Regions from separate parts of the Proteus sp. fly-1089 genome, predicted to be linked through region 3. Evidence: predicted binding sites of a transcription regulator. Region 3 holds the regulator's gene; each other region holds the start of a gene.

Region 1 (11,347 bases), on a different contig from region 3:
TGTTTAAATTTCTCTACGTTCTGACGTAAACCTTCTAAGGTGACATCATTAATTGCCAGCGGGTTACTGTTAAAATCATATTCTAAGAAGAAGATAATCGGCCAACCAACAGCGGCATCAACGTGTACGTGAGGCTTAACAGGGATCTCGAACTCTTCACATAAACGGTCACGTAACTCACAAACACCTTTCACATCATCCACACCGAAGGTGTCTGTTGTTCCTGTGGTTAACATGATAGTTGGTACTTTGCATTTAACAGTAAAACACGCTCTCAATTCACGCTCTAAGTGCTCTAAATTAATGGTGTTATCTTCAGACACTTTAATACGGATGGTTTTGTTATCAACATCAACACCTAACAGCGCAAGGTTAGTCATGTTTGAGTAGTGACCACCTTGAGAGTTAATGATGCGATAATCTTGATCTGCTGCCATACCTAAGTGTTTAGAATTAGGCATAGATTTGCGTAAACCAAATAGATAACCATATAAATTACACATGGTGCCACCTTGAGTGAACACACCAGATGCAACTTCAGGATCGTAACCAACCAATTTAGCGACTTTTTTAATCGTCACTTTTTCTAACGCATCAGCGACACCTGAATATTCACAATACACCATGTTAGGGTTGCCCATTAACCCCAAGATTGAACCATAAACACCCGGATCACTTGGCATTGCAATAACATTTTCAACAGCCAATGGATTTTCCCAGTTTTTACACAGTGTCGAAACTAACATCAGTAATTCATTAGGATCGTTTTCTGGGTAATTAATATTTTGTTGGATTTGCGTATCCGCCATTAAACGATCGAATAGCTGTTGCCCATTTGAGTAACGTTGTAATTGGTCATTATCATTAGTTGTTGTTTTTCTAAACTGTGTAATCGATTGGATTGTTTTATCCTGAAATATCGGCCAATACTTCGGATCTCGGCTGAAAAAGTGAGCAATAACGTCGTGGTATTTCTTCTCAAATTCCGCATTCAGAATGTTAGCAGAAGATAGACCTAATAAATCTTGATTTTTCACTATATTCTCCAAATAGAAACCGACAAAAATTTAAATTGATTGCATAGCAATACTATACATTTTCTAATTAAATTAGTTAGTGCTTCATGCGATCACATAGGTTCTGTTAGCAACCACATAAAACAAAATATTTTATTTAATATCAATACAATAGAAATCTTCGGAAAGTTAAATTTACAGATATTATTATTTCATTTATATGCTTATGTGACTGACATCACAATGAAAATAAGGCTATAAACAAAAATAATCACCTGCAATACTATTAACTATTTGAAATATAATCAAAATATAATAATAACATGCTAACCAACTGATATTACTGAATTCTTAATTTAATTAATTGAATTAATCTGTTATTTCCACAATTGGTACAGCAAAAATTACATTTAATTTAATTACAATGAGCAAAATCAAACGAAAACACTATGATATTTTTCATAATTAGCAAATTATTTTAATTTTAACCATTATTAGGTACAAAATATGGGTTAAGGTTAAAATAGAAAGCAGTCATTAATGAAAATATAAAAGAAAAAATAATCACAGATAATAGTTCTGCTAATAACAAAAATATAAGTTAAAAATAATATAGTAACCCCACTAAACAATCAGAATATTTACTCTACATTTTTTGTTTTTTTTGCCGATACTTAAAGTAATAAAGTAGGTAATTAACGGAGAAGACAATATGAAAGCACCTATCGCTGTTGTTGCTGTATTCGTATTATTATCCGCAAGTGTCTATGCTGAAGAATTTACCTGCCAACTTGAAAATGGTAAGTATGTCAGTGTATTTGCCGAACATGGAACCCCTCCGGTGTATCGCTATGGCACACTTGCTAAAACAGAGATAACACTACCAGTTCCTCAACAACCTAATAATAATGTCTTTTATGGGCATCAGATGTTTGTTGCAGGAGCATCGACTTATATTCGATTTAAGAATGGAAATTACAGCTACGTTGTTTATGACGGTGAAGGTAGAGGATGGAACTTTAATGGCGTGATTGTTTATAAAGACAATAATATTATTAGTAAAAAAGAGTGCAAAGATCCGTTAACACCTAGCCTGAATAATCTAAAAAACTACGCTATTAAAATGGACCCTTATTTAGAAACCTATATTTATGCTCCTTAGTTTCTAATTTAATTAATCAAACATATGGACATAAAAAAACCCAATTTTAAAATTGGGTTTTTATTATTTTTAAGCAACGAAATGTATTGATTAGTCTTCTAATAACAGAACAGATTCTAATGCAATTTCAATCATTTCATTAAAGGTAGTTTGACGCTCTTCTGCTGTAGTCTGTGTACCTTTTTTGATGTGGTCAGATACAGTACAAATAGTCAGCGCTTTTGCACCGTATTCAGCTGCAACGCCGTAAATACCTGCGGCTTCCATTTCAACACCTAGAATGCCGTATTTTTCCATTACATCAAACATTTCTGGATCTGGAGAATAGAACAGATCAGCAGAGAAGATATTACCTACGCGAACTTTAATGTCTTTCGCTTTTGCTGCATCAACAGCATTTTGAACTAATTGGTAATCTGCAATAGCTGCGAAATCTTGGTCTTTGAAACGTAGACGGTTAACTTTAGAGTCTGTACATGCACCCATACCGATAACAACATCACGTAATTCAACATCTGGTAATACGGCACCACATGAACCTACACGAATAATCACTTTTACGCCAAAATCAGTAATTAATTCTTTAGCGTAAATTGAGCAGGAAGGAATACCCATACCGTGGCCCATTACAGAAACTTTACGGCCTTTATACGTACCTGTAAAACCTAACATACCACGAACATTGTTTACTTGACGGACATCTTGTAAAAAAGTTTCAGCGATGTATTTAGCACGAAGCGGGTCGCCCGGCATTAAAACGACATCAGCAAAATCGCCCATTTCTGCGTTAATATGAGGGGTAGCCATAATTCTTCCTTTTAATTGATCTTTTTACTATTCAAATATCATTCGGTAGGCATATTGCTATACCTACCGAAGTTAAATTAAAACATTGCTTTACCATAATCGACCGGTGATAAACCGAAGTATTTCACAACAGTTTGGCCGATGTCAGCGAAGGTTTCACGATGACCTAATGAACCCGGTTTAACTTTAGGACCATAAACCAGAACAGGAATGTGCTCACGAGTATGATCAGAACCTGGCCAAGTTGGGTCACAACCGTGGTCTGCTGTTAAGATAAGAATGTCATCTTCTTTTACCAGCTCCATTAATTCAGGTAAGCGACGGTCGAATAATTCCAGCGCTTCACCATAACCAACAACATCACGACGGTGGCCATAAGAGGAGTCGAAGTCAACAAAGTTGGTGAAGACGATTGTGTTATCGCCAGCAAGTTTCATTTCTTCAAGTGTTGCATCAAACAGAGCATCAATACCTGTTGCTTTCACTTTTTTAGTGATACCTACGTTTGCGTAGATGTCAGCAATTTTACCGATAGAAACAACATGGCCTTGTTTTTCATCAACCAGTTTTTTCAACATAGTTGGTGCTGGTGGTTCTACTGCTAAATCATGACGGTTACCTGTACGGGCGAAATTACCTGGTTTATCACCAATAAATGGACGCGCAATAACACGACCAATGTTGTAATCACCTTTGTTTAGTTCATCACGAGCAATTTCACACAGCTCATATAATTCGTCTAAACCGTAAGTTTCTTCATGACATGCAATTTGGAATACAGAGTCAGCAGAAGTATAGAAAATCGGTTTGCCGGTTTTCATGTGTTCTTCGCCAAGTTCATCCAAAATAACCGTACCAGACGCGTGACAGTTACCTAAGTACCCCGGTAATTTTGCACGTTTAACGATGTTTTCTAGCAGTTCTTGTGGAAATGAGTTTTTCAGCTCTTTAAAGTATCCCCAATCAAAAAGCACAGGAACACCCGCAATTTCCCAGTGGCCTGACGGAGTATCTTTACCAGAAGAGATTTCACTCGCGTAGCCATAAGCACCGATGATATCTGCGTTTTTATCTAAACCAATAGGGAATTTACCTGTTGATTCTTCAGCGGCTTTACCTAAACCTAAACGGCAAAGATTTGGCAAATGAAGTGGGCCTTTACGACCTTCTTTATCTGCTTTACCGTCAGCAAACGCTTGTGCGATATGCCCTAAAGTATCTGAGCCTTGATCACCGAATTTCTCTGCATCACCGGCAGCACCGATACCGAAGGAATCTAATACCATGATATGTACACGTTTCATAATTCTCTCTCCTGTGTCATTCTCCGTAGACCACGGATATGTCACTTATAAATCGTAATTGAGTTCTTATTCGCTGATTTGACGGTACACCATTGGTGAGGCTTCACGTTTACTATCACCAATTACCATCGCTTTACGGACTTCAGCCGCAGCTTCTTGCCATGATTTTTCACTGTTAGCATGGATCATCGCTAACGGAGTGTCTGTGTTGATTTCAGCACCAAGCGCTACGATGTCGCTTAATCCCACACTATAATCAATTGCATCAGTGGCTTTACGACGACCACCACCTAATGTCACAACAGACATACCTAATGCACGCGTATCCATTTCTGTGATAAACCCAGTTTTCTCAGCAAATACAGGTTTACTTAATACCGCAGTTGGCAGGTATTTATTGTAGTTTTCAACAAAATCAGATGGGCCTTTCTGTGCTGCAACCATACGACCAAAGACTTCTGCCGCTTTACCGTTATCCAACACATCTTGCAGTTTTTGACGAGCTTGTTGACGTGAATCCGCTAAACGGCCTGATACTAACATTTCAACACACAACGCCATAGTAACTTCAAATAGACGAGGGTTACGGTATTCACCTGTTAAGAATTGAACTGCTTCACGAACTTCGACGGCATTACCTGCGCTAGAAGCTAGAACTTCATTCATATCCGTTAACAGCGCCGTAGTTTGACAGCCTGCGCCGTTTGCTACTTGAACAATAGACTCAGCCAGCTCTTCAGATTTCTGATAAGTTGGCATAAAGGCACCCGATCCCACTTTAACGTCCATCACTAATGCATCTAAGCCTTCGGCTAATTTCTTACCTAAAATAGAGGCTGTGATAAGAGGGATTGAATCAACTGTAGCAGTAATATCACGGGTAGCATAAAAGCGTTTATCAGCAGGTGCTAATGAGTTAGTCTGTCCGATAATAGCAACACCCACGTTACGAATAATATCGCGAAATTTCTCATCATCAGGGAAAATATCGAAACCTGGGATAGCTTCGAGTTTATCTAATGTTCCACCTGTATGACCTAATCCACGACCTGAAATCATAGGAACATAACCGCCACACGCGGCAACCATTGGCCCTAACATCAGTGAAGTGACATCACCCACACCACCTGTTGAATGTTTATCAACAATTGGACCGTTTAAATTTAGGCTTTTCCAGTTCAATACTGTACCGGAATCACGCATGGCTAATGTCAGAGCAACACGCTCAGGCATGGTCATATCGTGGAAATAAATAGTCATTGCTAATGCAGCAATTTGACCTTCAGAAACAGTATTATCTCTGACGCCGTTAATGAAAAAACGAATTTCTTCCTCTGTTAAAGGATGACCATCACGTTTTTTACGAATAATCTCTTGGGCAAGAAACACTGCAACCTCCTGGTTTTATAGCATTGATAACGCCCACAATAAAACGTGGGCGTATTACACGAATGGATTAGTAACCACTAGACGATTTTTGCTCGCCATGACCTAAAGTGGCTAGTAAATTACCTAACAAGCTTGATGCACCAAAACGGAAGTGACGGGCATCAACCCAGTTGTCACCCATAATGCGGTTAGCTAATGCTAGATATTGAGCAGCTTCTTCAGCGGTACGAACACCACCTGCAGGTTTAAAACCAACTTCTTTGCCAACACCCATATCGTGGATCACTTGGATCATTAACTCAGCGCTTTCCAGTGTTGCATTTACAGGTACTTTACCTGTGGAAGTTTTAATAAAGTCAGCACCCGCTTTGATTGAAATTTCAGAAGCTTTACGGATAAGAGCCGGATCTTTCAACTCACCCGTTTCGATGATGACTTTCAATAAAGAACCTGCTTCTGCGCAAGCTTCTTTACATGCTTTAACGATATCAAAACCGATTTGCTCGTTACCTGCCATTAGTGCACGGTAAGGGAAAACTACATCAACCTCATCTGCGCCATAAGCTAATGCCGCATTGGTTTCTGCTAATGCGATATCTAAATCATCATTACCATGAGGGAAGTTAGTTACGGTTGCGATACGGACTTCTGGAGTACCCTGCTCACGTAACACTTTACGTGCTAACGGAATAAAGCGTGGGTAGATACAAATAGCGGCTGTATTGCCTTCTGGGCTTTTAGCCTGATGACATAACGCAGTCACTTTTGCATCAGTGTCATCATCATTTAATGTAGTTAAATCCATCAAAGACAGCGCAAGGCGCGCTGCAGCGGTTAAATCTGTCATAAAACTCTCCAACGATGTTTCTTAAGCCCTTTTGGGCATACGCTTAAGGTTAGCGATTAAATTTGTTGGCGAGCGGACTTGGTTCCTTGAAGATGTTGTTGTAACTAGTGCTACAACGACAGCTGAGCTCCCTCTCACCGCGCTATGCTCACTTCGGCGACCCGTCATTGAGCCTTCGCCATTCCATGAAGTTTCAGCACATCTTATTTGAACACGCTAAGGAACAATTAGATGTGCTTTGCGTCACACTAATCAAATGTAACTTGCAAACAATGACATAAAAATGTGACAAATATCACAGTTAGGTCATTTTCTGGTTTAATGTTACTTGAATACCGTTTTTAAGTCGTCTTTATAACGCAAAAAAAGTGTGATACGCATTAAATGACAACATTTTTGACCATATTCAATACAATCTGCGAAATATCTCACACAATAAAAGTAGTTAACATTACAGCAGAAAACAAACATAAAAGAGCAGATAGGTAAAATACCCATCTGCTCTTTACAATTAAATCAATTAAGCGGCAACAACTGCCATTGCCGTTAATGCAAAGAAGAATCCAGCAATTGTTGCACTCATTAAGTTAGAGAGTGTACCAGCTAGTACGGCTTTCATTCCTAAACGAGCCACATCTTTACGACGGTTTGGCGCCATTCCACCTAAACCACCGAGTAGTACGGCAACAGAAGAGAGGTTAGCAAAACCACATAACGCAAAGGAGATAATAACCTTCGTTTGAGCAGATAACACCACTAATCCAGAACCTGCGACTAATGCATCTTCTTTTAGGTATTTACTAAATTCAGAGTAAGCATAGAACTCATTGATAACAATTTTTTGTCCAATAAATGAGCCTGCAATGGTTGCTTCACTCCAAGGTACACCAATCAGGAAGGCAATTGGTGCAAACACCCAACCTAGCACGAGTTCTAATGAGAAATTCTCATAGCCAAACCAGCCACCAATACCACCAAGAATACCATTCACTAATGCAATCAAGGCAACAAAAGCAAGCAACATGGCACCTACGTTCAGGGCAAGCTGTAGACCAGAAGATGCGCCCGCGGCTGCGGCATCGATAATATTCGCAGGCTTTTCGTCATCTGCCATTTTATCAAGCGCGTCTTTTTGATCGTCTGGCGTTTCTGTTTCAGGGATCAACAATTTAGCAAAGAGTAAACCACCCGGAGCCGCCATAAAGGATGCTGTGATCAAATACTCTAACGGCACACCCATGCTGGCATATCCAGCAAGTACTGAACCCGCAACAGAGGCTAAACCACCACACATAACAGCAAAGAGTTCAGAGGTTGTCATTCTTGCAATATAAGGACGAACAACCAGTGGGGCTTCTGTTTGTCCAACGAAAATATTTGCAGTGGCAGACATAGATTCTGTTCGTGATGTGCCAAGTACTTTTTGTAAACCACCACCGAGAATTTTAATGACTATTTGCATAATGCCAAGATAATACAGCACTGCAATGAGTGAAGAGAAGAATACGATAACAGGCAGTACGCGCAGGGCGAATACGAAACCGCCACCACCAAACAACTCGAACATTTTATCTGATACTAGGCCTGCAAATAGGAAACTCATCCCGTTATTGCCGTAATCAATTACATTCTTAACACCATCAGAAACCGCAAGAAGTACCTCACGACCACCGTCGGAATAAAGAACAAATGCACCTAAGCCAATCTGAATAAGGAATGCGCCACCAACTGTACGTAGTCTAATTGCACGTCGATTGCTGGAAAACAGAATGGCTATCAAAATTAATGTTACCATTCCGACCAAGCTCATAATGAGTTGCATTGAAGGATCCCTGTTCATATAAAAATTTAATGGATTATCAATAACGCTCTAGTCAGAGCTTATTGACTCTTTTTGCCGGATAATTATACCTAGTCTAAGAAAAGAACCCTCAACATCCATCACAAATAGGATCTGAAAAAAGTAACAAAAAGGTCACAAATGAGAAGTGGATCACACAAAAAGAGAGAAAAACGCATTTATTGAATAGGCTGAATAAAAGGAAAACATCATATGATTAACAATTCTTGTATTCAATCTTAAACAATAAAGTTAAATAAACACCTTATTTATATAAATAAGATTAAATTGAGATGAATTCAATTCAACAACTAGGCATTATCTTTTAACCGAAATAATTGTAGGCTATTAAGATAGAGTTGCTGTGCAATTACCTCAGAGGGTTCTTGACGTAGCTCACAGAGTTGGGAAAAAACATATTGAATACGCTCAGGTCGATTAGGCTCACCTTGGAAACCACTCACTGGCATATCAGGAGCATCTGTTTCTAGTAATAGCGATTCGAGTGGCAATGAAGCAATTGCTCGACGTGTCTTTTGTGCTCGTTCATAAGTAATCGTACCACCAACACCAATAAAATAGCCTTGCTGAATAAAATTTTCAGCTTGTTGTTGGCTTCCAGCAAAACCGTGTACCACCCCTTTACGAGGAACATCATAACGACGTAACAGCGCGCTTAACTTATCGTGAGTTTTACGTGAGTGTAAAATAACGGGTAAATCAAACTTAGCTGCTAATTTAAGTTGTGCAATTAAAAAGTGTTCCTGCTTTTCTGGTTGCGGGTTATCCATATAGTCATCCAGACCAATTTCCCCAACAGCAACACAACGAGGAGCTATTTTTAATTTCTCTTCCAATTCAATAAGATGTTGCTCAGTATGCTCTTCAATATATAAAGGATGTAATCCTAATGCGCTATGTAATTGAGGATATTCATTTGATAACTCAGTCACTACATCAAAATTCCAACGAGCAACGGCAGGAATAATGATTTTTTTAACTTGCGCTTGATTCGCTAAAGATAAGCTATTCGCAATATCATTATAAAAAACAGGAAAATCAAAATGACAGTGAGTATCAATAAATTTATTCATTATTAAACCTGCCTTACATCAGGGTGCACACTTCTTGTTCCTTGTTGAATAATAGAAGCATCCTCCGCTTTGTCTGCCTTTGCTTCTTGCTCAAATAAGCTAAAGATTTTTTTATCATGCTGTTTGAATTTTTTCTTAGAAAAATGCTGACCTATTGTCGCTAAAAAATAGCGCCCACAGCGTCTACCTACATGATAATCATGATTTAATGCATTTAAACGACTACCTAATGCACTCGATTGTAATGTCGTTGGAGGATAGATTTCGATAACCACAACATCTTCTGGAGGCGATTGAATAAATTTAAGTGTTTCGGTATAGGTTTCAATATGAACTTGAGCCATCGCCATAAAACGTTGCAAACGGCTATTTTCGAACCATTTACCCATGCGATCGACCCACTCAGTTGTATATTGATATTCAGAAGGAACCGTGCGCACAACAACAATAGTACGACACCCCCGCCGATAAGCTTCCCTGACTGGAATAGCATCACTTATCCCGCCGTCATGATAGACAACATCATGGAATAAAACACCATTACGATAAAAAGCAGGAATTGCACTAGATGCTTTGATGATATCAAGCCAAGTTGGCTCATCTGGTTGAAAATAATTTGCTTGGAAATTATCAGAACGACTGGCTACCATATAAAATTCACGACCAGTGTCAAAACGCCGTAATGCTGTTGGCATATCAAGAGGCATTTCTTTTGCTGTCGTTTCTATATACCAATCTAAATCTAATAAATTACCACCACGAACAAATCGGATGGGATTAAAAAATTGATTATTAGTTGTATAACGATTAATAATTTTACGCGCATAGCCACGCTGACCACAGGCAAAAGCGGATAAATTTTGTGCACCCGCAGACACCCCAAGCAAAATATCGAAGGGATCGAATTGTGAACGCATAAATTCATCAAGAACACCTGCGGTAAAGATCCCACGTTGACCTCCACCTTCACAGACTAAAGCGACTTTACCTTGTGGTAGAGATGATTGAAATTCGAGTGCTGTAATATTATTTAATGTGACAGGTACATACTTCCCCATAATGTCTCCTTTATACAACTTAACAAAGGATACCCTCACATTTTTTCGGCGTCATTCTTTTTACGTATTCATACAAATAAAAAAAACGTTCCTTAATTTAGGAACGAATGTTTACTGAAAAATCAACACTTTTTACGCCTTCTACTTTTTCAATAATTTGCATAATTTGCGCTTCTTGTTCTTTATTCTTAACAAAACCTGTCACAGATACATGACCAAATTCTGTACGAATAGAAAGTGATTCACTATCAATGCTTTCGATTGGCAATAATGTATTTTTAATTTTTGTAGAAATAGCCGTATCGCTGATAGCGTAACCTGTATTATTCGTTCCACTATTAATTTCGCTATACCATGATGCTTCAGCTGATGCTCCCATACTGACAAAAGCAAGCCCCATGGACATGAATAATGCTAACTTAAGCGTTTTATATTGTTTCATTGCTCTCCCCTTAATCACAATAACTGAGTTAGGAAATGTGTGTGTTTTAATATCTTTATTTTTATGAAGTACTACAAAAATTTAACAAATTAAATTATTACACTAATAAGCTATTAGCATTAAATAAAGCAAAAAATAGCAAATAAAGACTAATCCTAATAATTTTATTCTAACAATAACAAATAAAACTATAAAAAATTTTACATATATTTATGAATAAGTGTAAAAACAGGCGTCATGTTAACAGAAAAAAAAAAGAGTAATTCCGAATGAAGAAGGGTTTTTCGGTAGGATATTAGGGATATGCAAAGGACATTTAACAAAAAAATTAAGTCTCTTACCGAGCTTTTTTAAGTACAAACACTCAACCAAACGAAGAAACAAAAAA
Region 2 (11,347 bases), on a different contig from region 3:
AACTCCCTATAATCAGGTATTTCTCACAGCTTAATAAGAGTGCTTGTCTGATGCAAAAGAAATCAATCTACGTTGTTTATACTGGCGGTACTATTGGTATGCAACATTCTGAACATGGCTATATTCCTGTATCAGGACATTTACAACGCCAATTAGCTAAAATGCCAGAATTCCATCGTGAAGAGATGCCTGATTTTACAATCAAAGAGCATCTTCCTTTAATTGATTCTTCAAATATCACACCTGAAGACTGGCAATCTATCGCTGACGATATTAACGAAAATTATCATAATTATGACGGATTCGTTATTCTTCATGGTACTGATACCATGGCATTTACGGCCTCAGCACTCTCTTTTATGTTTGAGAACCTCAGTAAACCCATTATCGTCACTGGCTCTCAAATTCCTTTAGAAGCGTTGCGCTCTGACGGACAAACGAATCTATTAAATGCGCTCTATTTAGCTGCACATCACCCAATTAATGAAGTCGCGCTTTTCTTTAATAACACACTGTATCGTGGTAACCGTACAGTAAAAGCACATGCAGATGGTTTTAATGCGTTTGCATCGCCGAATAGCGCCCCTCTTTTAGAAGCAGGGATTAATATTAAGCAATTTAAAATTAATTCATTTCCAAAAGGAAAAGGGGAATTTATTGCACATAATATTACACCTCAACCCATCGGGGTTGTCACAATTTACCCAGGCCTTTCAGATGAGATCGTTAAAAATATTCTGATGCAACCAGTGAAAGCATTAATATTACGTTCTTATGGCGTAGGTAATGCACCGTCACACCCAGCTTTACTTTCTACACTACGCGAAGCAACAGAGCGTGGCATTGTCGTTATTAATCTTACACAATGTATTTCTGGTCGAGTGAATATGGAAGGTTATGCAACAGGCCAAGCCTTAGCTGAAGTCGGCGTTATTAGTGGTTACGATATGACATTTGAGGCGACATTAACTAAATTGCATTATCTCCTTAGCCAACAATATGATTACACTGAAATTTGTCGCTTAATGCAACAAAACCTTCGCGGTGAAATGACATTAAACGATAACGACTAAGCTTAATAAAAGGGCAAATTTAGTGAAAAACTCTGCGCTATTACTGGTTGATATACAAAACGATTTTTGTACAGGGGGCGCTTTAGCTGTTAACGAAAGTGAGATAGTTATTCAAACAGCTAATCAGCTCATTAATGGTTTCAAGCAAACTAAAAGCCCAATTATTGCAAGTTTAGATTGGCATCCAGCCGATCATCTTAGCTTTGCTGAAAACTCAGGTACCGTTGTGGGTGAAATTGGTAAACTAAACGGGTTACCGCAAGTTTGGTGGCCAGTTCATTGCGTGCAAAACTCTCACGGCGCGGCATTCCACCCAGAACTCAATTACACACTGATTAACCATATTATTTACAAAGGCCAAAACCGCCTTATTGACAGCTATAGTGCTTTTTTTGATAACGACCATGAATATCAAACAGGCTTACATACCCTTTTGCAAACGCTTAATATAAAACATCTTTATATTCTTGGTATTGCTACTGATTACTGCGTTAAATTTACAGTACTGGATGCTTTACAGCTAGGTTATCAAGTATCTGTTATTACTGATGGTTGCCGTGGTGTCAATATTCAAGGTAACGACAGCCAAGTAGCGCTAGAAGAGATGCAAGCGAAGGGAGCGATATTAATAGATTCAGCACATTGGCTTAATCGTAACAATCAATAGGTTCGTAATAATTTGACCGTAAAAAACAGCAATAAATCATTAATTGATTTGTTGCTGTATGACTTTATCCGCAACTTTGCCAAAAAACTGTTTAGTTAAAGAATAGAATGGCGACAGACCATTTTGGTTATCACAAGAAACCAACTCTAAATAGCATAACTGCTCAAGATCCCAATTTTTCTCCAAATGCTCTTCATATAATTCGTCTAAATCATCCCAATGTTGTTTTCGTAAATTTATTAAAAAGTGGCAGTTTAGATTCAATAAATTAATTGTATATTCTGCTTTGTCTTTTTTATTTGGATCTAAATTTTTTTTGGGAACAATTCTACCATCAGATAAAAAAGCAAAGTAATGCTCACAATCATTCTGATAGCAAGATACAAAACGTGTTATATCAACACTTGTTTGCTTTGCAAGAGTATGCCCACCAAATATGTCCTCTTTTTGTAATTTTTTGAGGCAGTCGCTACTAAATACACTTGCTGCAAGATTTGATTCATCAAATGTGCGAGTTGGATTCTGACTTTTATTTTCAATATGTTCGATATGATATTCCAATCCGAGTTTATCCGCTCTTACCTCACTATAACAACATAATTGACATTGTTGCCTACATAATCTTTGTAAAACTTCCGTTTTATAGCTAAAAGATGACCAACGGCTTGTTGACTCTGCTTGTATAGTCGGTGGATTTTCATTTGCTTGCGTTAATCCATATACATTCAATGGTGACTGTTTGATGAATCTCATTGCTTCCCTTCTAAATCAGAGAAATGCTTCTGCCTACGAATACTTCTTTGTAGGCGTTGCAGTTGAGGATGGGATTTACCTAAAAGAAACGTTAACTCATTCAGCAATGATTGAACTAATTCAGTATGACTTTCTCCTTGATCGATCAGCTCAGTCAGTTTATTTAACATCTCTTTTTCTTTAATGGGTGGCTGAGGATCAACATGCATAACACTTTCAAGAACTTGATTGCTTGGATTACCATATGTATTAGCAAGTGGTTTTGATGCGATCGCTTCACCTTTATGATCCTCACCAATCACTCGGATACAATCCGAATGAACGGTACTAATAACTTGTGGGCTATGAGTTGTCACAATAAACTGAATATTGGGGAATGCTTCCATTAACGATGATAGTACCGTTTGCTGCCAAGTAGGATGGAGAAACATATCCACTTCATCAATGAGCACGATACCTGAAGTTTTAACTGCCGCCATCTCACCAAGGTGTGGGTTTAATTTAATACAGCGAAATGCAATATCCGAGATCATTGCTACCATATTACGTAAACCATCACTTAATAAAGAAAGCGGTATGTAACCTTGCTCGGGATGCAACATAACAAGTTGTTGCCCCATACTGGCTCTATATTGTAAATCATGCCAGCCTGTCAGCTTTTGAGTTAACTTATTAATAGAAGTTTGCACAACTTTAATTGCAGCAGAAAAATTTTTTTGGGCGACTTCATCTTGTGGTGTTAATTGGCTCTCTAATTGTGTTATTTGTAGCTCTCTGTGACTACGATAGACCCAACTATACCAAGTCAGAAACTGCTTATAACTTGATGTGGCAGTTAAACAGTTTTGATATCCCCAAAAACGAGAGTGAACACTGTTATCCAGTTTTTTATCTTGTGTTTCTGAACTGTATCGTCCTTGATACCATAATCGCCCAGTCCCTAAATACACGATCAGAGGCAAGTTAGTATTTTCTTGAGTAAGAGACTCTTTAACAATTTTAGAAGATTTATAAATCTCACTTTGATACTTTTTAGCGATATTAGTCAGGACTGTAGTAAGTTTGTCCCCTTTAGTCCCTGTTTTCGGCGTTACCTTTTCGCGAAACTGTAACCAAGATGCAGGTAATATATCGTCTTTTTGATTAGAAAATGCCTCTATTTCTGAAGGTAAGGCAGGTTCCATGTTTTGATCAAGGCGCCTTAATCGGACATCATCAATTTGTATTGTTGCAGCTTTACCTGTTTGACTGCCTAAATCAAAACCTTTAACAAAAGGCCACAGCGCAATACGAACAGCATCAAGAATTGTTGTTTTTCCAGCACCATTAGGTGCTATAAGGACGGTCATTTGAGGATGAAAAGTGACTTCAAGTTGCTCAAAACAACGAAAGTTTTTTATTATTACTTTATCAATTTTCATTTCATCCCCTCTCAATTTATCGTTTCTTATTCTCCCACAGATAAGAACTATTAAAAATACTCTTACCTATAATATAAAGGTCTACAACAATCTTATTTATACTATAAGAATTTAATCATCATCCATTGGCGTTAGCGTTGCTAAACGTTCAGATTGAAACTGAGCTTTTAATTCTTGTTTGCTCTTCATGGTAATTTGTCCATTAGTGCCTACTGTCATATGCTCAGGTGTGTGGTTATTTTTTGCTTGCCATAATAAAACAATCTGCATGCAATGTTCTTTTTGTTCATCAGTCAATGCAACGCCGTCAGGCCATTTGCCTAATTCAACTGCGGTTGAAATACGCTGATAAATTTCAGGGGTCACCATCGAAATAAGTTCATTAACTTCCATTGATTGCTCCATAAGCTAAATAATCACTTAAAATAGCTGAATCGTTTTTTCATTTGTTATTATTTTGTTAATTTAATAGCTATCAACCTTTCTGCTCTTCACCTGTCTCACTGTTTGTAAATGACAGTGAAGCTGAATTAACACAATAACGCTCCCCTGTAGGGGCTGGACCATCATTAAAAACATGACCTAAATGTGCATCACACTGCTGGCAACGTATTTCCGTTCTTTTCATATTATGAGAAAAATCATCAATATAGCGGATCGCATCACTATTAACAGGTTGGTAAAAACTAGGCCAGCCACATCCTGCATCAAATTTTGTATCTGAATAAAATAAGGGAGCAGAACAACATAAACAGTGATAAATCCCAGTTTGACGATTATGTAATAACTTACCACTAAACGGAGGTTCTGTGCCGTGTTGTTGCGTCACATAACGTTGCATTTCATTGAGTGTTGATAAATCAAGGTGATTGTTATTACTTGAAATATTCACTTTCTTTTCATTATCTGCCATATCGACCTCGTGCTCAGAAAAATGCTTTTTAAAACAACAGTGAATAATAACAAAGATTTAACAACAAATCTGGAAAATATAGTCTAAAATCATCAAGAGTAATCTTTAGTTTTTGAAATGTGATGAATTTCACATAACGGAGCAAAGGTAACTTCATTTATCGGCGTTGATCCCGATAATACACAGCGTAACATTTAGCTAAAACGACCAATCTTTAAGCGAAAAGTGTTTTTTTAATTGATTTTTTGCAATTATTGACACGATTCCGCTTGACGATTGGCGCGGTTTTGGTAACTTTAGAAGCAACTTTTTAATTCACTAAATTAAAGCTGGTGGAATACATATGACTATCAAAGTAGGTATTAATGGTTTTGGTCGTATCGGCCGCATCGTTTTCCGTGCTGCTCAAGAACGTTCAGATATCGAAATCGTAGGTATTAACGATCTGTTAGACGCAGACTACATGGCATACATGCTGAAATACGATTCAACTCATGGCCGTTTCAACGGTACTGTTGAAGTAAAAGATGGCCACCTCGTTGTTAATGGTAAAACCATCCGCGTAACTTCAGAAAGAGATCCAGCAAATCTGAAATGGAACGAAGTCGGTGCTGACGTTGTTGCAGAAGCAACTGGCCTGTTCTTAACTGACGAAACTGCTCGTAAACACATCCAAGCTGGCGCGAAAAAAGTTGTTCTGACTGGTCCTTCAAAAGACAACACTCCTATGTTCGTAATGGGCGTAAACCATAAATCATACGCAGGCCAAGATATCGTTTCTAACGCATCTTGTACTACTAACTGTTTAGCGCCTTTAGCTAAAGTTATCAACGATAACTTCGGTATCGTTGAAGGTCTGATGACGACTGTTCACGCAACAACTGCAACTCAACGTACTGTTGATGGTCCTTCTGCAAAAGACTGGCGTGGTGGTCGTGGTGCTTCTCAAAACATCATCCCATCATCAACTGGTGCTGCTAAAGCTGTAGGTAAAGTTATTCCTGAACTGAACGGCAAACTGACTGGTATGTCTTTCCGTGTTCCTACTCCTAACGTTTCTGTTGTTGACCTGACTGCACGTCTGGAAAAACCAGCTTCTTACGCGCAAATCTGTGATGCTATCAAAGCAGCAGCTGAAGGCGAACTGAAAGGCGTTCTGGGTTACACTGAAGATGCAGTTGTTTCAACTGACTTCAATGGCGAAGTTCTGACTTCAGTATTTGATGCTAAAGCAGGTATCGCTCTGAACGACAACTTTGTTAAATTAGTTGCTTGGTACGATAACGAAGTTGGTTATTCAAACAAAGTTCTGGATCTGATTTCTCATATCTCTAAATAATTAGAGCTTATAAAATCAAGATTTTGCTTAGAGCCACCTTTTAGGTGGCTCTTTTATTTTCCAGCCAGTCAGTTTATTGTATTGAAATAGTCAGTGACAGAAGGCCCAAAGATAATGAACGAGAAAATTTTTTCATTGCCGATTATTGAACAAATATCACCTTATTTAAGTCGTCGGCAATTAGGTGAACTTCCTATCCTTGTTATTTCACATCCTAAAGTTCGAGCAGCTATTAGCCTTCAAGGTGCACATTTAATTGCTTGGCAACCCGCACAAGAACACCCTGTCTTTTGGCTCAGTGAGGCATCACTCTTCACTCCCGGTGTTGCCATTCGTGGTGGCATCCCTATTTGCTGGCCTTGGTTCGCTTCAGCAGGTACACCAAGTCACGGATTTGCACGTATTCTACCTTGGGAATTTAGCGCCCACACAGAACAAGATGACGGCGTGCTTATTACAATGACACTAAAAGAGAACCAACAAACACAAAAATATTGGCCTCATCCGTTTACTCTAATTGCTCGTTTTAAGTTAGGGACAACTTGTGAAGTAGAATTAGAATCTTATGGTGATTATGACGCGACAGCCGCCCTTCACTCTTATTTTAATGTGAGTGATATTGATAATGTCTCTGTCACCGGCTTAGGAAGCCACTACATTGACACTGTGGCAGACAAAGAAGTCTATACTGATGAAACCGCATTACGTTTTAATGGACGCACTGACAGGCTTTATACAGAGCCTGACGATTTTAATCTTATTCATGATGATGGTTGGGATCGCACAATTGAAGTTCATCATTATCACCATAGTGATGTGGTATGTTGGAATCCCGGCGCAGAGCTTGCAAGTTCAATGAAAGATATGAGTGCAGGTGGCTATCGTAAAATGGCTTGTGTAGAAACTGCACGTATCCATCAACCGTTAAAACCAGATAATGTGCATCCTGGTCGTTTATCTCTAGTAGTGCGTGTTCGTAAAAATATTGCTGAAAAATAAATATTACTCACGTATTACACAAATAAAAAAGCTTCGAGGTTTAAATCGAAGCTTTTTTGTCATAAATGACCTATTTAAATATCTATAGCGTTATACAGTCATTAATTAGAATGTATAAGTCACACCAGTCCACACAATCGCAGTTACAGACTTATTCACCATTGGGCTGTCTTTGACTTCGCTTGGTAAATGGTCAACACGCCCCATAGCAAAGAAGTTCCATTTTTCAGCAAATTTGTAGTTAGCTGAAATCTCGAAATAAGGTCTCCAGCTATCATTTGGCGTGTATTCAGCTAAACCACTACGCTGTGATTCTGCATGAGTAATACCATACGCATAACGATTTTGCTTTTTGTTTTCCCAAACAATACCCGCACCCGGTTGGAAAGACCAATTACCTAATTCGAAAGGATATAAATAGGCGGCATCAGCGATAATACCGTTACTTTTACCCAGCATATCACCAGAAACAATCGCTCTTAAGCTACCCCATGATTCATGGTGTTTATAAGTAAAACCCCCCATCATAGTATCACGACGACGATTCAATTTTTTCATTTGCTCGTCATCACTATCACTTGGCTTATAAGCTTGAGGATAATAGTGTAAATCAACAGAAAGTTGATCTTTAGGGGTGTTCCACAAGTAATACCCCGCAGCTAACGTTGCGAAATAGAAGTTTTCTGATTGGTAGTTAACTTGTGGCACTGGTAATAAATAATCTTTTGATTTAGCCCCTTTATAGGGAGTGACTTGTGCTAAGACCGAGCCACCAATTGACCATTCTCCAGCAAATGCTGCTGGTGTGCTAAGTCCTGCAATAACGGCTAAAGAAATGATAATCTTCTTATTACTCACGATGATTTTCCATATTGTCATTAATAAAGTAGCAACCAAAAACCAATTTCAGTCACAATTAACTAATACTGATATTATTTTACCTATAATTATTTTTGTTTTGCATTAAATGTGTAGCAATCAGTGCTTGCCCTAATGCAATACCACCGTCTCCGGCTGGTAACATCATAGGGGCGAGTACTTTTTTATTGTTTAATTTTTTCTGAAACATATGTTTGAGCAATGTATTATTTAATACACCACCCGTAAGTACAATGGTGTCAATCTGATATTTATCTGCATATTGCAATGCAATATCGCCTAAACCTTCAGCTAATAGATAATGAAATAACCATGCTTTTTCACTGACATTAAGTTTTACACCTTCCCACTGCGACCAAAAAACCGACAAATCAAGCATACTGTTTTTTACCGGCATTAAATGCCCATATTGCTTAATGATTTCTGCCTGTTTTTCCTGATGGCACGCTAATGCTGCTGTTTGTAGATAACAAGCCGCTTCACCTTCCCAACTTATCTCTTTAGGGGCTAATCCTAATGATGCTGAAACCGCATCAAATAAACGCCCACAAGAAGAGGCTTTAGGTGAATTGAAACCACGTTCTACTGCCTTACTTAATATTTGCAAATCATTACTAGGTATCAATTGGGTGATAACACTACCTTGCCAATTCTTAGAAAAAGTAGCTAAATGTGCGAACCAGTTTCGCCAAGGTTGAATCGAGGCAAGATTACCTCCGGGCATCGCAACAGCCGGAAGCCCACCTATTCGTTCTGATTTTTGATAATCCACCCGTAGACACTCCCCTCCCCATAAAGAACCATCTTGCCCGAAGCCTAAACCATCAAGTGCAATACCTACTACAGCACCTTGCTGATGGGTATGACCATGTTCAGCAAGGCAAGAAACAATATGTGCATGATGGTGAAAAACTTCAATGACAGGGATATTTTGCGCTTGGGCGAATTGTTTACCCAGTTGATGGCTAATGTAATTCGGGTGTGCATCGATCGCAATTGCTTTAGGCGTAAAGCGATAAATTTGCTGAAAAAGATCTAATGATTTCATCAGTTGTTGACGCACACTTAAATCATCAAGATCCCCTAAATGAGGCCCCATAATGGCTTGATGTTGACGTAATAAACAAAATACATTTTTGAGATCACCCCCCATTGCAAGCACTGAGGGTTGTGGCTCAAAATCGTCAGGTAATGAAATAGCATCAGGAACATAGCCACGAGAACGGCGGATCATAACACTCTGCTTATCTTCAATACGCACTAATGAATCGTCAGCTCGCTGTATAATCTCTCTATTATGCATCAAGAATAGATCAGCAATCTCACACAGTTGCATTAAAGCATCTTCGTTACTTAACGCAGGAGTGTGACCAGATGCATTTCCTGATGTCATAACCAGTGGAATATTCGTGCCACGCGCTAATAAATGTTGCAATGGATTGGCTGGCAACATAACACCAATTTCAGTTAATCCCGGTGCAATAAGCTCCGAAAGCTTAGACACAGCAGTTTTAGGGACTAATACAATTGGAGCCGCAGTGCTTTGCAAAGTTTGGATAGCTGTTGGAAGAAAATCAGGATCTTGCTTATCTTCTTTAATTTGATCAATTCCAGTGATCATCACAGCTAACGGCTTCGCAGGTCGGTATTTGCGTTTTCGTAATAATGCAACGCTTTTATTATTACGTGCATCACATACTAAATGAAAACCACCAACACCTTTAACAGCAACAATTTTTCCAGCATGTAACGCTTCACAGGCTTGAGTTAATGCAAACTCTTTAATTGCTAACTCTTCACCCTGCTTATCTGCAAGCCAAATATAAGGCCCACACACAGGGCATGCATTAGGCTGAGCATGGAATCGTCTGTCTGCAGGATCTTCATATTCACGTTTACATTCAGGACAGAATGGAAATTCAGACATCGAGGTAAATGGCCTATCATAAGGCATTTTTTTTATGATAGTAAAACGAGGTCCACAGTGTGTGCAGTTAATAAAAGGGTAATGAAAACGACGGTTTTGGGGATCAAACAGTTCATCAATACATGCTTGGCAAGTCGTGGCATCAGGTACCACTTGTGTATCCATTTCGCCACCACCACTTTTTACAATAATAAAGTCAGTCGGTAACTGTTCCCATTGATAGGGTGATTCTTCTATACGTTCAATGCGCGCTAATGGGGGGCATTCGGCTTTTAATGCTTCGATAAACAATGTATTTTTAGGTGAGGGTGTTAAGTGCACTAATACACCTAAGCTGTCGTTACTCACTTGCCCTAATAAACCAAAACGATGGGCTAATTGCCAAACAAATGGACGAAAACCAACGCCTTGAACCTTACCTTTCACACGCAATGCAATGCCGTTACTCATAGGATCACCAAATCAAAATAAATTTAAGCTTATTCTAGTTTAGTGATTATCAACAACTTTCATTTAGATCAGAAAAAGTGGAATTAGGTAGATTTATCATCACTTCAACTGTAACTCTAGGAGCTATTGCACACAGTAATTCATAACCAATAGTGCCACAGGCTGTTGCAACATCGTCAACTGGGAGCTGTTCACCCCATAATTCAACGGGGTTACCATAAGTGACATCAGGGAAATCCGTAACATCAACGGTTAACATATCCATCGAAATACGCCCTACCAATTGTGTTCGATGCCCATTAACAATAACTGGTGTACCATCTGGTGCATGTCTTGGGTAACCATCTGCATAACCACAAGCAACAACCCCTATTCGCATATCACGCTCAGCAATATATCGACTGCCATAACCTATCTGCTCACCTTTTTTCACTTGTTGAATGGCTAATATCTCACTATTAAATGTCATTACGGGTTGTAAATCGAAATCAGCAATATCTTGCCAAATCCCCGAAGGCGAAACACCATATAAAATAATGCCTGGTCGCACCCAATCTTGATATGTTTCAGGGTAAAACAATGTTGCTGCCGAATTTGCTAAACATCGAGGTAATTCTTTGACCATTGCTTGATTAATTACCGCTTTTTGCGCATCCATATTCAGCCCTGTATCTGCATTAGCAAAATGCGACATTTGAATAATAGAACCGATGTTATTGATACTTTTAGCCCGGGCGATAGCTTGTTGATAAACATCAGAACGATAACCTAATCTATTCATTCCACTATTAAGTTTAAGATAGATATTAATGGGGCGATCTAATTGTGCTTTTTCTATGGCATCAAATTGCCAATCGGAATGCACTGTTGTTGTCAGAGAATAACGTTCTAATAAATAGACATCTTCAGGTTTAAAAAAACCTTCA
Region 3 (11,347 bases):
CAACCCAGAACCACCAATACCTATAATTTGAACACGTTGGGCTTCATCAATAAGCTGGATCACCTTTTCAAAATGAAAATAATTAATTTGGCGAGTTGTATCACTAATAGAATTATTTTTTTCTTGCGCCAGTTTTTGTGCAATAACAACTAAACTATCATCAGAACCTATTTGATTATGTAATATGTTAGTATTTTGCCCTGTACCTGCATTTTTCCGGCCTAGCTCTTCACTTATTGCAAGTTTCAAAGATGGAAAACCTTTGAATCCTATTTTTTGACTAAACTTAACAATAGCAGACTGACTAACACCCGTAATTACAGCTAATTGCTGTGATGAAAGTGTCACCATTTTTTCAGGATTATCTAAAATATAATCTGCTATTTTACGCTGATTTGTAGCCATACCTGGCTTGATCCAAGCAATTTTTGTTAATGTTGGCATAATGACAATATCCACTTCGAGTACTATATCGTTATATATGGGATCATTCTTGATAAAGAGTTTGAAACCTAAAGCTATTTAGGTTTTCAGATAAAAATAAATAAAAAAAAGAACATAAACAATGAATTATAAAAAGTAATATTATTATTAAAATACTTACTTTTATAATAGGTTTATAATTATCTTTTTTATCTGCTTTTCTTCATTAACCACGATATTCTATAATACTTAATTTGTTTTTTTTCCAATTTTTAATAATAATTTATTCTTTTTGGTCAATAAGAGAATATAAATTCAATCTATATATATATTCAATAATATTGCGTTTTTAAACGCTTTTATTAAGTTATAACAATAAAAAAACACACTAAAAACATATATACAATAAAATTTTCTTTAATTACAACCAGTAAAGAGGAATAAATAATTCCTATTCGCGAGAATTATTTTTCACTTTAAAGTATAAATTTAGATAAATGAAAATGTTAAATAATCACGTTTATATAAAATGAGGTAGTTTTATTCCCACCTTATATAAAAGAGCACTTTAACATAAATACCCGTGATAACAGGCGATCATAGATCTCTCTTTCACTAGATTTATACTCTTTTTTTGATGGGTGTTGAGAACAATCATGTCAACCAAACTTAAAAAAGCATTATTTAAATCAAAATAATTAAGTTACTCATTGATTTATAGCTATTTATTCAATCCAAATCAAAGGAACACAGAGCGCTGTTAATAATCCCATTGAAATATTAAAAATAAACCAAGACCTTCTGCTTTGTAAAAATAAGCTGATTAAGGTTCCCCCTAAAATCCAAACAATGCCTGCAACAAAATTCACTATCACCATCACAATGCTCATCGCGATAATTGAGCTAAAATAGGCATCACCAGATAAACTAAAGCTCCCAACTGCCCCTAATCCCATCATCCACGCTTTAGGATTGAGAAATTGTAATAATCCACCTTGAAACCAACTTACTGCTTGTGGCGTTTTTGCAGGGATATCTAAACGTTGATAAGATGATGTCGCTGTTTTCCAAGCAAGCCAAAGTAAGTATGCACTCCCGATTATCTTTAATCCTATATGCAATGCAGGATAAATAATCAGTAATGCAGCCACACCAAATGCCGAGCTAAGTAAAACACATTGCATTCCCAGCATAATACCCGCCATAAGCTTTAATGAGCCTTTAAAACCGACATTAGCGCCTGATGAAGTAAGTAATAAGTTGTTGGGTCCAGGTGTGATAGCAGCAATAAACAAGAAAATAGTTAAAGAAAAAATAAGGCTAATTGTCATAGCGAGCGCTCAAAGATGTGACAGATGTTTTATTTTCACCGAAAATAGCAGTATGTTATTTAGCAAACAAGTGTTAATTCATTTTGATAGACGGAAAATATGTCTCAATACTTTAATCCAATGCGTTGGGCTAAAAATCCACATTTACAAACGCTTTTACCACGAATAGTGCGTAGAACACCACTATTAACGCCTTACTGGCAACGACTAAACCTTCCTGATAATGATTTTGTCGATTTGGCATGGAGTGAAGATCCTAAAATGGCTCTCGATAAGCCAAGGCTAGTTATCTTTCATGGTTTAGAAGGAAGCTTTAGCAGTCCTTATGTTCATGGCATGTTATCAGCAGCAAAAGAGAGAGGCTGGCTAAGTGTTGTGATGCATTTTAGAGGATGCAGTGGCGAACCCAATAGACAAAAACGCATCTATCACTCAGGTGAAACCGAAGATGCTCGCTACTTTTTAAATTGGCTAAAAAAGGAATTTGGTGAACAGCCAACAGCGGCTGTTGGCTACTCTCTTGGAGGTAACATGCTCGCTTATTACCTTGCTGAGAGTGGTGAAAATGCCGTTGTAGATGCAGCTGTTATTGTATCAGCACCATTAATGTTAGAGCCTTGTTCAGCTAAAATTGAGCATGGTTTTTCCCGTTTTTACCAATGGTATCTATTAAAAGGACTAAAAAATAACGCAACACGCAAGCTGATCCGCTATCCTGAATCATTGCCAATTAGTTTGTTGACAATAAAATCCATCAAAAAGCTACGCCAATTTGACGATCTGATTACCTCTAAAATTCATGGGTTCAAAGATGCCCTTGATTACTATCGTCAATGCAGTGCTTTGCCTTTATTAAATAAAATAAAGAAAACAACACTGATTATTCACGCTAAAGATGATCCTTTTATGTCTGCGGATGTTATTCCTGATATCACAACACTACCGAATAATATTGAATATCAACTTACTGAATTTGGCGGGCATGTGGGTTTTGTTAGTGGCAAGCTTTCTAAACCCGTGATGTGGCTTGAAAATCGGATACCTGACTGGTTGTCCGCTTATTTGGAGAAAACCAAATGATAATACCTTGGAACGAACTTTCCACTGAGACACTAGACAATCTTATTGAAAGTTTCGTTTTACGAGAAGGCACTGATTATGGTATCCAAGAGAAGACGCTAGAACAAAAAGTCGCCGACGTAAAAAAACAACTTAAATCCGGTGAAGCCGTGTTAGTTTGGTCAGAACTTCATGAAAGCGTCAATATTATGCCTGCATCGCAGTTTCGCTCTGATTGATCACCCAGAGCGCAATATCGCCACCAATAAGGGCTAACCTTATTTGCAAAAGGATAATCTATGTCAGTCAAACATCCTATCATCGCGGTTACTGGTTCAAGTGGAGCAGGAACGACTACCACGAGCCAAGCTTTTCGTAAGATATTCCAACAACTTAATGCACATTCTGCTTTAATTGATGGAGATAGTTTTCATCGCTATACTCGCCCTGAAATGGATATGGCGATAAGGAAAGCCAAAGAACAAGGGCGACATATTAGCTATTTTGGCCCTGAAGCAAATGATTTTAGCCTACTGAGTTCCACATTCAGCCACTATAGCGAAACAGGACAGGGCCAATCACGTAAATATTTACACTCTTATGATGAAGCGACGCCCTACAATCAATTACCAGGAACTTTTACACCATGGGAATCATTACCCAATAATACCGATGTACTCTTTTATGAAGGATTACACGGAGGTGTTGTCACTGATGAACATGATGTCGCACAGCATGTTGATTTATTAGTGGGTGTTGTCCCTATCGTTAACCTTGAGTGGATACAAAAACTTATCCGAGACACAACTGAACGGGGTCATTCACAAGAAGCCGTAAGAGATTCAGTGGTGCGCTCAATGGATGATTATATTAACTATATCATTCCGCAATTTTCGCGTACTCACATCAACTTTCAACGAGTCCCTACCGTCGATACATCAAACCCATTCTCAGCTAAAGCTATCCCAACTCTTGATGAAAGTTTTATTGTTATTCGCTTTAGAGGCTTAACTGATATTGATTTTCCTTATTTGCTGGCAATGTTGCATGGCTCATTTATGTCAACAATAAATACGATTGTGGTGCCTGGTGGAAAATTAGGATTAGCGATGGAATTAATTATGGCGCCATTAGTCAAAAAATTATTAAATGGCGAAAAGATCAGTTAACAAAAATAAACTCTATTTTTATAAAAATAATATCCCCTTATTTAAGGGATATTATTTCCTGATTAAAATTTATTTTAAAATATCAAATTTACTCAGTATCTTTTATTTCAAATGAATGTGTAATATTAGCTGCTTTTCCTAACATTAAAGAGACGGAACAATATTTTTCTGCAGATAATTGAACAGCTCGCTCAACAATTTTATCTGTGAGTTCTTTACCTGAAACAATAAAATGTAAATTGATATCAGTAAATAAACGAGGGGCTTCTTCGCGACGCTCTGATGTTAATTTTACTTCACAATCAGTGACTTGATGTCGCCCTTTGCGTAAAATACTAACGACATCAATCGCACTGCATCCCCCCGCAGCAATTAAGACCATTTCCATTGGGCTTGGTGCTTTATCGCCAGAGTTCCCATCCATCATTATTTGATGACCTGATGAAGACTCACCAACAAAAGATAAATCTTCAACCCACTTAACTCGTGCTTCCATTTATTTTCCCTCTAAACATGACAGAAACTAAAAGAGTACATTCTCATAATTCAACTAGCAATTAGCAAATAGGTTTATTATGCTGACTGCGTAAAACGAGACTTAATGCACTAATTGTGTTAAAAACAATATCTGCTTGATGATAGTGGTTAAGATCAATGCATTATTTTCTCATTTATTATAATCTACTCCATATTAACTTACCGTGTTCTCAGGAAGTTAATAGGTCAAGATAGGATTTTTAAGCACGCTGTCTCAAAAGGGAGTCCATCCGTTTTGAAAGGCTGCATTTAACGTACAGAGGATAACGCGAATGGTTCTCGGCAAGCCGCAAACAGACCCGACTCTTGAATGGTTTTTGTCACACTGCCATATTCACAAATATCCATCCAAGAGCACGCTGATCCACCAAGGTGAGAAAGCGGAAACACTTTATTATATTGTTAAAGGTTCCGTGGCTGTTCTTATTAAAGATGAAGAAGGGAAAGAAATGATCCTCTCCTACCTGAATCAGGGGGATTTCATCGGTGAACTTGGATTATTTGAAGAAGATCAAGAACGTAGTGCATGGGTTAGAGCAAAAACAGCCTGTGAAGTAGCAGAAATTTCCTATAAAAAATTCCGCCAATTAATTCAGGTTAACCCTGATATTCTGATGCGCCTGTCAGCTCAAATGGCGAACAGATTACAAACCACATCAGAAAAAGTAGGTAACCTTGCTTTCCTTGATGTAACAGGTCGTATTGCACAAACCTTACTAAACTTAGCAAAACAACCCGATGCTATGACGCATCCTGATGGCATGCAAATTAAAATTACACGTCAGGAAATCGGTCAAATCGTTGGTTGTTCACGCGAAACTGTAGGCCGTATTCTGAAAATGTTGGAAGATCAAAACCTGATCTCTGCACACGGTAAAACAATCGTCGTTTACGGGACTCGCTAAGTTTCCCCGCCCGAACAAACAATAGCCCGATACAAAGGGCTATTGATAAAAAGATCTGTATAAACCCCATTCTTGTGATGGGGTTTATAATAAGGACTATTCTTTTACAAACTCCGCAATAGCCGCTTTTAATGCTACCATTCCTTCTTGTAGCTCTTCTTGGGTAATAATTAATGATGGCGTAAAACGCATAACATCAGCGCCTGCATTTAACATCATTAAACCATGCTTTGCAGCTAATCCTAATAGTATTTTGGCTTTACCTTCATATTGTGGTGCGAGTTGTGCACCGATCAATAATCCTTGTCCACGGATTTGCGAAAAGACGTTGTAGGTTTGGTTTATTGCCGTGAGCTCATCTACAATCCATTGATAACGCTTTTCTACACCCTCAAGTACCTCAGGCGTATTAATTAAATCAAATGCGACATTGCCCACTGCACAAGCGAGTGGATTACCTCCATAAGTTGTACCATGAGTCCCTACACCCATTGCAGAAGCTATCTCATGTGTTGTTAACATCGCACTGAGAGGGAAACCACTTCCTAGTGCTTTTGCGGTTGTAATAATGTCTGGTATCACATCATAGTTCATATAAGCGAAAAGCTTACCTGTACGCCCCATACCTGTTTGTACTTCATCAAGAACAAGTAGTGCTTGATGCTTATCGCACAGCTCACGTAGCCCTCTCATAAACTCAGGTGTTGCCGCCGTTACGCCACCTTCACCTTGAACTGGTTCTAGTACAACGGCACAAGTGTGATCATCCATTACCGCTTTAACCGCATCTAAGTCATTAAAAGGAACGTGCACGATATCTGCAGGCTTAGGACCAAAACCATCTGCATATTTAGGCTGCCCACCGACAGATACTGTAAACAGAGTTCTGCCATGAAATGCATGATGAAAAGCAATAATTTTAGTTTTATAAGGACTATGGCGAGTGATGGCATAATGACGAGCCAATTTAAATGCGGCTTCATTCGCTTCTGCACCTGAATTAGCAAAAAAGACACGTTCCGCAAATGTGTTATCTATTAATTTTTGCGCTAAACGTAATGCAGGTTCATTAGTAAATATATTGCTAACATGCCAAAGCTGCTCACTTTGTTCTTTCAAGGCTTGATTAAGGCCAGGATGAGCATGCCCCAGTGCTAAAACAGCAATACCACCAGCAAAATCAATATACGATTTTCCCTGCTGATCCCAAACACGGCTACCCATTCCTTTGACAGGAATAAACTCTGCGGGTGAATAAATTGGCAACATTACTTGATCGTAAGTTGCCCGGTTGATACTTTGCTTTGTCATTACCCCACCTGATCGTTATTCATATTCAATATGAAAATATAATCACTAAATATGAATAAAAAATCAAATGTGGTTTTGTATAAAAAGGTGTTATTTCGCTATTTAAATACTATCCTATTAATATTTAAGAAAATTATTTAATAACTCATGCCCTTGTTCACTTAAAATACTTTCTGGGTGAAATTGAACCCCTTCAATTGGAAGTGTACGATGGCGAATTCCCATAATTTCATCAACATTTCCATCATGTTGGCTCCATGCCGTTACTTCAAAAGGCACTGGTAGCGTCGTAGCATCTATCACTAAAGAGTGATAGCGCGTTACACTTAAAGGGCGATTAAGTCCTTTAAAAACACCTTGTTGGTTATGATGTATCAATGAATTTTTACCATGCATAACTTCTCGTGCTCTGATAACAGATGCACCAAAAGCTTGTCCTATTGCTTGATGTCCAAGACAAACGCCAAGAATAGGGATTTCACCGGCAAACCGCTGTATAGCCTCAAGAGAGATCCCTGCTTCATCAGGAGTACAAGGTCCTGGCGAGATAACAAGATGTGCTGGCATCATCTTTTCTATCTCTTTAAGGTCAATCTCATCGTTACGCTTAACAACAACCTCAGCACCCAATTCACAGAAATACTGATAGAGGTTGTAGGTAAACGAGTCGTAATTATCAATAAGTAACAGCATATTAGCCTATCCGACTGATTTTCTTATCATTATCTATTTTATTACTATTTTAAAGCGAGTGTATATTTGCCAAAATAGCTCGTTGTTTAACCGACTTGGGTACAACAAAGCCGATTATCATAGCACAGGTATAAAATATGAATAGTAAGCAAGAAAATCTGCTGATTTATTGCGCAATAACAATAATGACGGTAATTGATGATGAATACAGTGATTAATAGTGTAATGAATACTTATTGCAGGAGATCACACGAAAAAACAGACGATAAAAAATATTTTTTTCGTACTAAAAATCCCGGAATGAATACTTCCATTCCGGTTTATATGCATTTTATCTTATTAGAATACGTAAATATCCTATCCTAATAATGCGTTTATTCTTTTACGACTTCAGCAGATAAAATAGTAACCGTTTTTACTGGCACATTTTGGTAAGGACCGATATTGCGGGTTTGTGCTTGTGAAATTTTATCAACCACATCCATACCCTTTACAACTTTACCAAATACGGCATAACCAAAATCACGTTGCCCGTGATCTAAAAAGGCATTATCAGCCACATTAATAAAGAATTGGCTGGTTGCACTATCTTTATCCGACGTACGTGCCATAGCAATAGAGCCTTTTACATTACGTAACCCATTATCTGCTTCATTTTTAATAGGTGCTCTGGTTTGCTTTTGTTGCAAATCAGCGGTGAAACCACCGCCTTGAACCATAAAACCGGGGATAACACGATGAAAAATTGTGCCGTTATAGTATCCATCTTCGACATACTGAATAAAATTTTTCGTTGTTATTGGGGCTTTTTTATTATCCAGTGATATTTCAATATTGCCTTCAGAGGTGACTAATTTAACGAAGGTTTCTCCCGTTGCCATTGCAAAAGTCGCTGTTGTTAAAGTGCAAGCGGTAACGAAGGTGACAAGAAAACGTTTTAACATGCAGGGATCCTTTACTTTAATAGTCTACAACTTACTTAATATGCAGGGATTCTAATTCGCTGAGGTAAATAGTGCCAATCATTTACCTTTATTTACGCTTAATAAGTCTAATTACGTCATAACAGAGTAAATTTTAATTTTTAAGCTCTGTTATAAGTCATTAAATTGCGCCAAAATAGAGCAAATAGATATTTTAGATATTCTTTCTCACGCAGAATTGAAATGAGTATGCATGAGAAGCCGCATTATTTCAGAGAGGTTTATACCATAATGGCCCAATTTAATTACCAAAAAGCACATTTCATCATCAGTGCGCCTGATATCCGCCATTTACCACCAGATACAGGGATTGAAATTGCCTTTGCGGGTCGCTCTAATGCCGGTAAATCCAGTGCTTTAAATGCATTAACCCAACAAAATGGGTTAGCAAGAACCAGTAAAACCCCAGGTCGTACTCAATTAATCAATCTGTTCCAAATTGAAGAGGGTTTACGCTTAGTCGATTTACCTGGCTACGGTTATGCTCAAGTTCCTGAAGAAATGAAGCGCAAATGGCAACGTTCTTTAGGCGAGTACTTACAAAAAAGAGAGTGCTTAAAAGGTGTGGTTATTTTAATGGATATTCGTCATCCACTAAAAGACCTCGATATGCAAATGATTGACTGGGCTGTTGAGTCTGAACTTCCTACACTCGTCTTACTGACTAAAGCCGATAAACTGGCATCTGGTGCCCGTAAACAACAATTGATGAGTGTACGTGATGCACTAGCAAGTAAAGTCGGTGATATTCGTATCGAATATTTTTCATCATTGAAAAAAATTGGTATTGATAAGCTACGTAACACACTTAATGAATGGTACTCAGGCAAAGAAGAAGCGCCTGTAAATGACAATAACGTTTAATCTCTTCTTTTTCCTATCCAGAAACTGACTATTCTTTTATTGATTAGGGGAAAATTACCTTTCCCCTTTCACTTCTAGCATAAACCACTTCAGCAAATTTTAGGCAAAAAAATGCCCCAGTCGAAATAAAGTCGACTGGGGCAGCTAATATTCAGCTAAATCCGATTACGTGAAGTAAAAGGTCTGAAAGATAGAACATCTTACCTCTGTACCCTACGAGAGATAATGTACTCTATTTTATTGGTTAATAAAAGCCCTTTTGTAATTTTTTTTCACATGCAGACACGATTCAGCTACGTCTTTATGTATTCAAACCATAAATAAATGTAGTTTAATTACATAATTATGAGACTTTAATCACCTAGATGAATATGATTAAAATTAGAACAAATCACACAAAAGGTGCGGTTTCTCCTTAATGATTTTGTGATACGCTTACCGCGAGACCGTAGTAAATATGTAATTAGCGATAAAATGAGGTATCCATGGCTGTATTAACGCTGCTGCGTTTTCCCGATGAGCGTCTGCGCAGAGTTGCAGTACCAGTGGAAAAAGTAGATAACGAAATACGCACATTAATCGATGACATGATTGAAACCATGTACGCAGAACGAGGTATTGGCTTAGCGGCACCTCAGGTTAATGTATCTAAACGCATTGTTGTTATTGATGTTTCTGAAAACCGAGATCAACCGATTGCCCTAATCAATCCTGAAATTATCAGCACTGAAGATGAAGTGATGGATATGATGGATGGGTGTCTATCTATTCCTGATTCTTTTGCCCCAACAGAGCGTTACCGCTTCTTAAAGGTGAAAGCATTAGATAGAAATGGTGATGAAATTGAACTTGAAGCCTCCGATTTGTTTGCAGGCTGTATTCAACATGAGTTAGACCATCTTGATGGCAAACTCTTTATTGACCATTTGTCTCCGTTAAAACGCCAACGTATTGAGAAAAAACAGAAGAAATTAAGCAAGCTGATCGATTCACAAGTTGCTTAATTATTCACTTATCTCTTTTTCACATTTTGATAAGTTTTGACATAAAAAAGCTCGGCAATTAACCGAGCTTTTCTTTTTCCTACCTTAATACAGATAAATTCTCGCTGTTTTTCTTGCCATCACTTATACAATAAATATAAATCTTATTAGCACATCAATTGAGGTAAAAATGGAAAATAGTCAATTTATGGATTTATGTGAACAACTCAAAGCAGCTGGTGCAACAAACCCAAAATCATGGGCAAATAGTGAATTACAAGAAAATATTCCACAGTTTGCACGCTTCCTTGTGTTAAAAGGACTCACCGATATCTATCGTGATGTTGAGGAAAATATCAGTGAAATGGATATTTACTCTGATGAGGCCACCGAGATATATCAAAAACTAGCGTCCCAATTTGATAAACAAGAACTTAAAGAATTACTCCATGCCTATGGTAAATCAATTATTGGTAAGGTAATTGATATGCTTGATGAAGGCTATCTTTATAGTGTTAATGGCAACGTAGGTTGGTCTTTGATGGAACTTGATGACACAGGCACAACAACAGGCAGGCTAATCCAAGGTTTGCACGAAGATTTTATTGAATTTGAAGAATCAGAGCTTACTCCTGACACTAAAGCTTAAACAAGAAAAGGCACAATTCTGTGCCCTTTCTATTAAAGAATAATATTAAAAATTAATGTGCTTCATCCCAGTTATTACCCACACCCACTTCGACTTTTAATGGAATAGCTAATTCCATACTACCTTCCATCAATTTGTGGATCATGGTGTTTGCTTTCTCTAAATAAGATCCTCGCACTTCAAACACTAATTCATCGTGTACTTGCATGATCATATGCACATCATCAGGGCATTCATTACAAATCCAATGATCTACGGCAATCATTGCTTTTTTGATGATATCAGCAGCAGTACCTTGCATTGGTGCATTAATAGCCTCACGTTCTGAAGCTTTACGACGAATTGCATTCTTTGAATTAATTTCAGGTAAATAGAGGCGACGACCATCCAACGTTTCAACATAGCCTTGCTCAGAAGCTTGTTTACGAGTGCGCTCCATA

The links. Region 3 encodes CRP, which controls carbon source genes, mostly activating them, when cyclic AMP is high. Its sites were predicted from a motif close to ATGTGANNNNNNTCACAT; they were not measured.
Region 1: a site for CRP is predicted at 8,507-8,524, ahead of ABN080_RS13315 (NupC/NupG family nucleoside CNT transporter). Genes of this name have one in related genera too.
Region 2: a site for CRP is predicted at 4,945-4,962, ahead of msrB (peptide-methionine (R)-S-oxide reductase MsrB). Genes of this name have one in related genera too.

The regions. Positions count from the first base shown of each region.
Region 1 is NZ_JBEETS010000006.1:15,917-27,263, forward strand. Features, by position in the region: gene ABN080_RS13285 (pyridoxal phosphate-dependent decarboxylase family protein) at 1-1,037, opposite strand, end outside; gene ABN080_RS13290 (hypothetical protein) at 1,729-2,178, shown strand; gene deoD (purine-nucleoside phosphorylase) at 2,269-2,985, opposite strand; gene deoB (phosphopentomutase) at 3,063-4,289, opposite strand; gene deoA (thymidine phosphorylase) at 4,356-5,678, opposite strand; gene deoC (deoxyribose-phosphate aldolase) at 5,746-6,525, opposite strand; gene ABN080_RS13315 (NupC/NupG family nucleoside CNT transporter) at 7,046-8,347, opposite strand; gene ABN080_RS13320 (TatD family hydrolase) at 8,677-9,459, opposite strand; gene ABN080_RS13325 (patatin-like phospholipase family protein) at 9,462-10,517, opposite strand; gene ABN080_RS13330 (BON domain-containing protein) at 10,615-10,959, opposite strand.
Region 2 is NZ_JBEETS010000001.1:1,014,586-1,025,932, forward strand. Features, by position in the region: gene ansA (asparaginase) at 51-1,073, shown strand; gene pncA (bifunctional nicotinamidase/pyrazinamidase) at 1,096-1,740, shown strand; gene ABN080_RS04735 (retron system putative HNH endonuclease) at 1,780-2,493, opposite strand; gene ABN080_RS04740 (AAA family ATPase) at 2,490-3,914, opposite strand; gene ABN080_RS04745 (YeaC family protein) at 4,026-4,307, opposite strand; gene msrB (peptide-methionine (R)-S-oxide reductase MsrB) at 4,390-4,827, opposite strand; gene gapA (glyceraldehyde-3-phosphate dehydrogenase) at 5,171-6,166, shown strand; gene ABN080_RS04760 (D-hexose-6-phosphate mutarotase) at 6,281-7,165, shown strand; gene ABN080_RS04765 (MipA/OmpV family protein) at 7,271-8,023, opposite strand; gene hypF (carbamoyltransferase HypF) at 8,103-10,421, opposite strand; gene alr (alanine racemase) at 10,471-11,347, opposite strand, start outside.
Region 3 is NZ_JBEETS010000007.1:220,403-231,749, reverse strand. Features, by position in the region: gene ABN080_RS15370 (SIS domain-containing protein) at 1-444, opposite strand, end outside; gene ABN080_RS15365 (LysE family translocator) at 1,149-1,754, opposite strand; gene ABN080_RS15360 (hydrolase) at 1,854-2,834, shown strand; gene ABN080_RS15355 (YheU family protein) at 2,831-3,052, shown strand; gene ABN080_RS15350 (phosphoribulokinase) at 3,113-3,982, shown strand; gene ABN080_RS15345 (OsmC family protein) at 4,071-4,478, opposite strand; gene crp (cAMP-activated global transcriptional regulator CRP) at 4,792-5,424, shown strand; gene argD (bifunctional acetylornithine/succinyldiaminopimelate transaminase) at 5,521-6,735, opposite strand; gene ABN080_RS15330 (aminodeoxychorismate synthase component II) at 6,853-7,428, opposite strand; gene ppiA (peptidylprolyl isomerase A) at 7,803-8,372, opposite strand; gene yihA (ribosome biogenesis GTP-binding protein YihA/YsxC) at 8,643-9,275, shown strand; gene spfP (small protein SpfP) at 9,427-9,474, opposite strand; gene def (peptide deformylase) at 9,761-10,279, shown strand; gene ABN080_RS15310 (hypothetical protein) at 10,449-10,907, shown strand; gene polA (DNA polymerase I) at 10,960-11,347, opposite strand, start outside.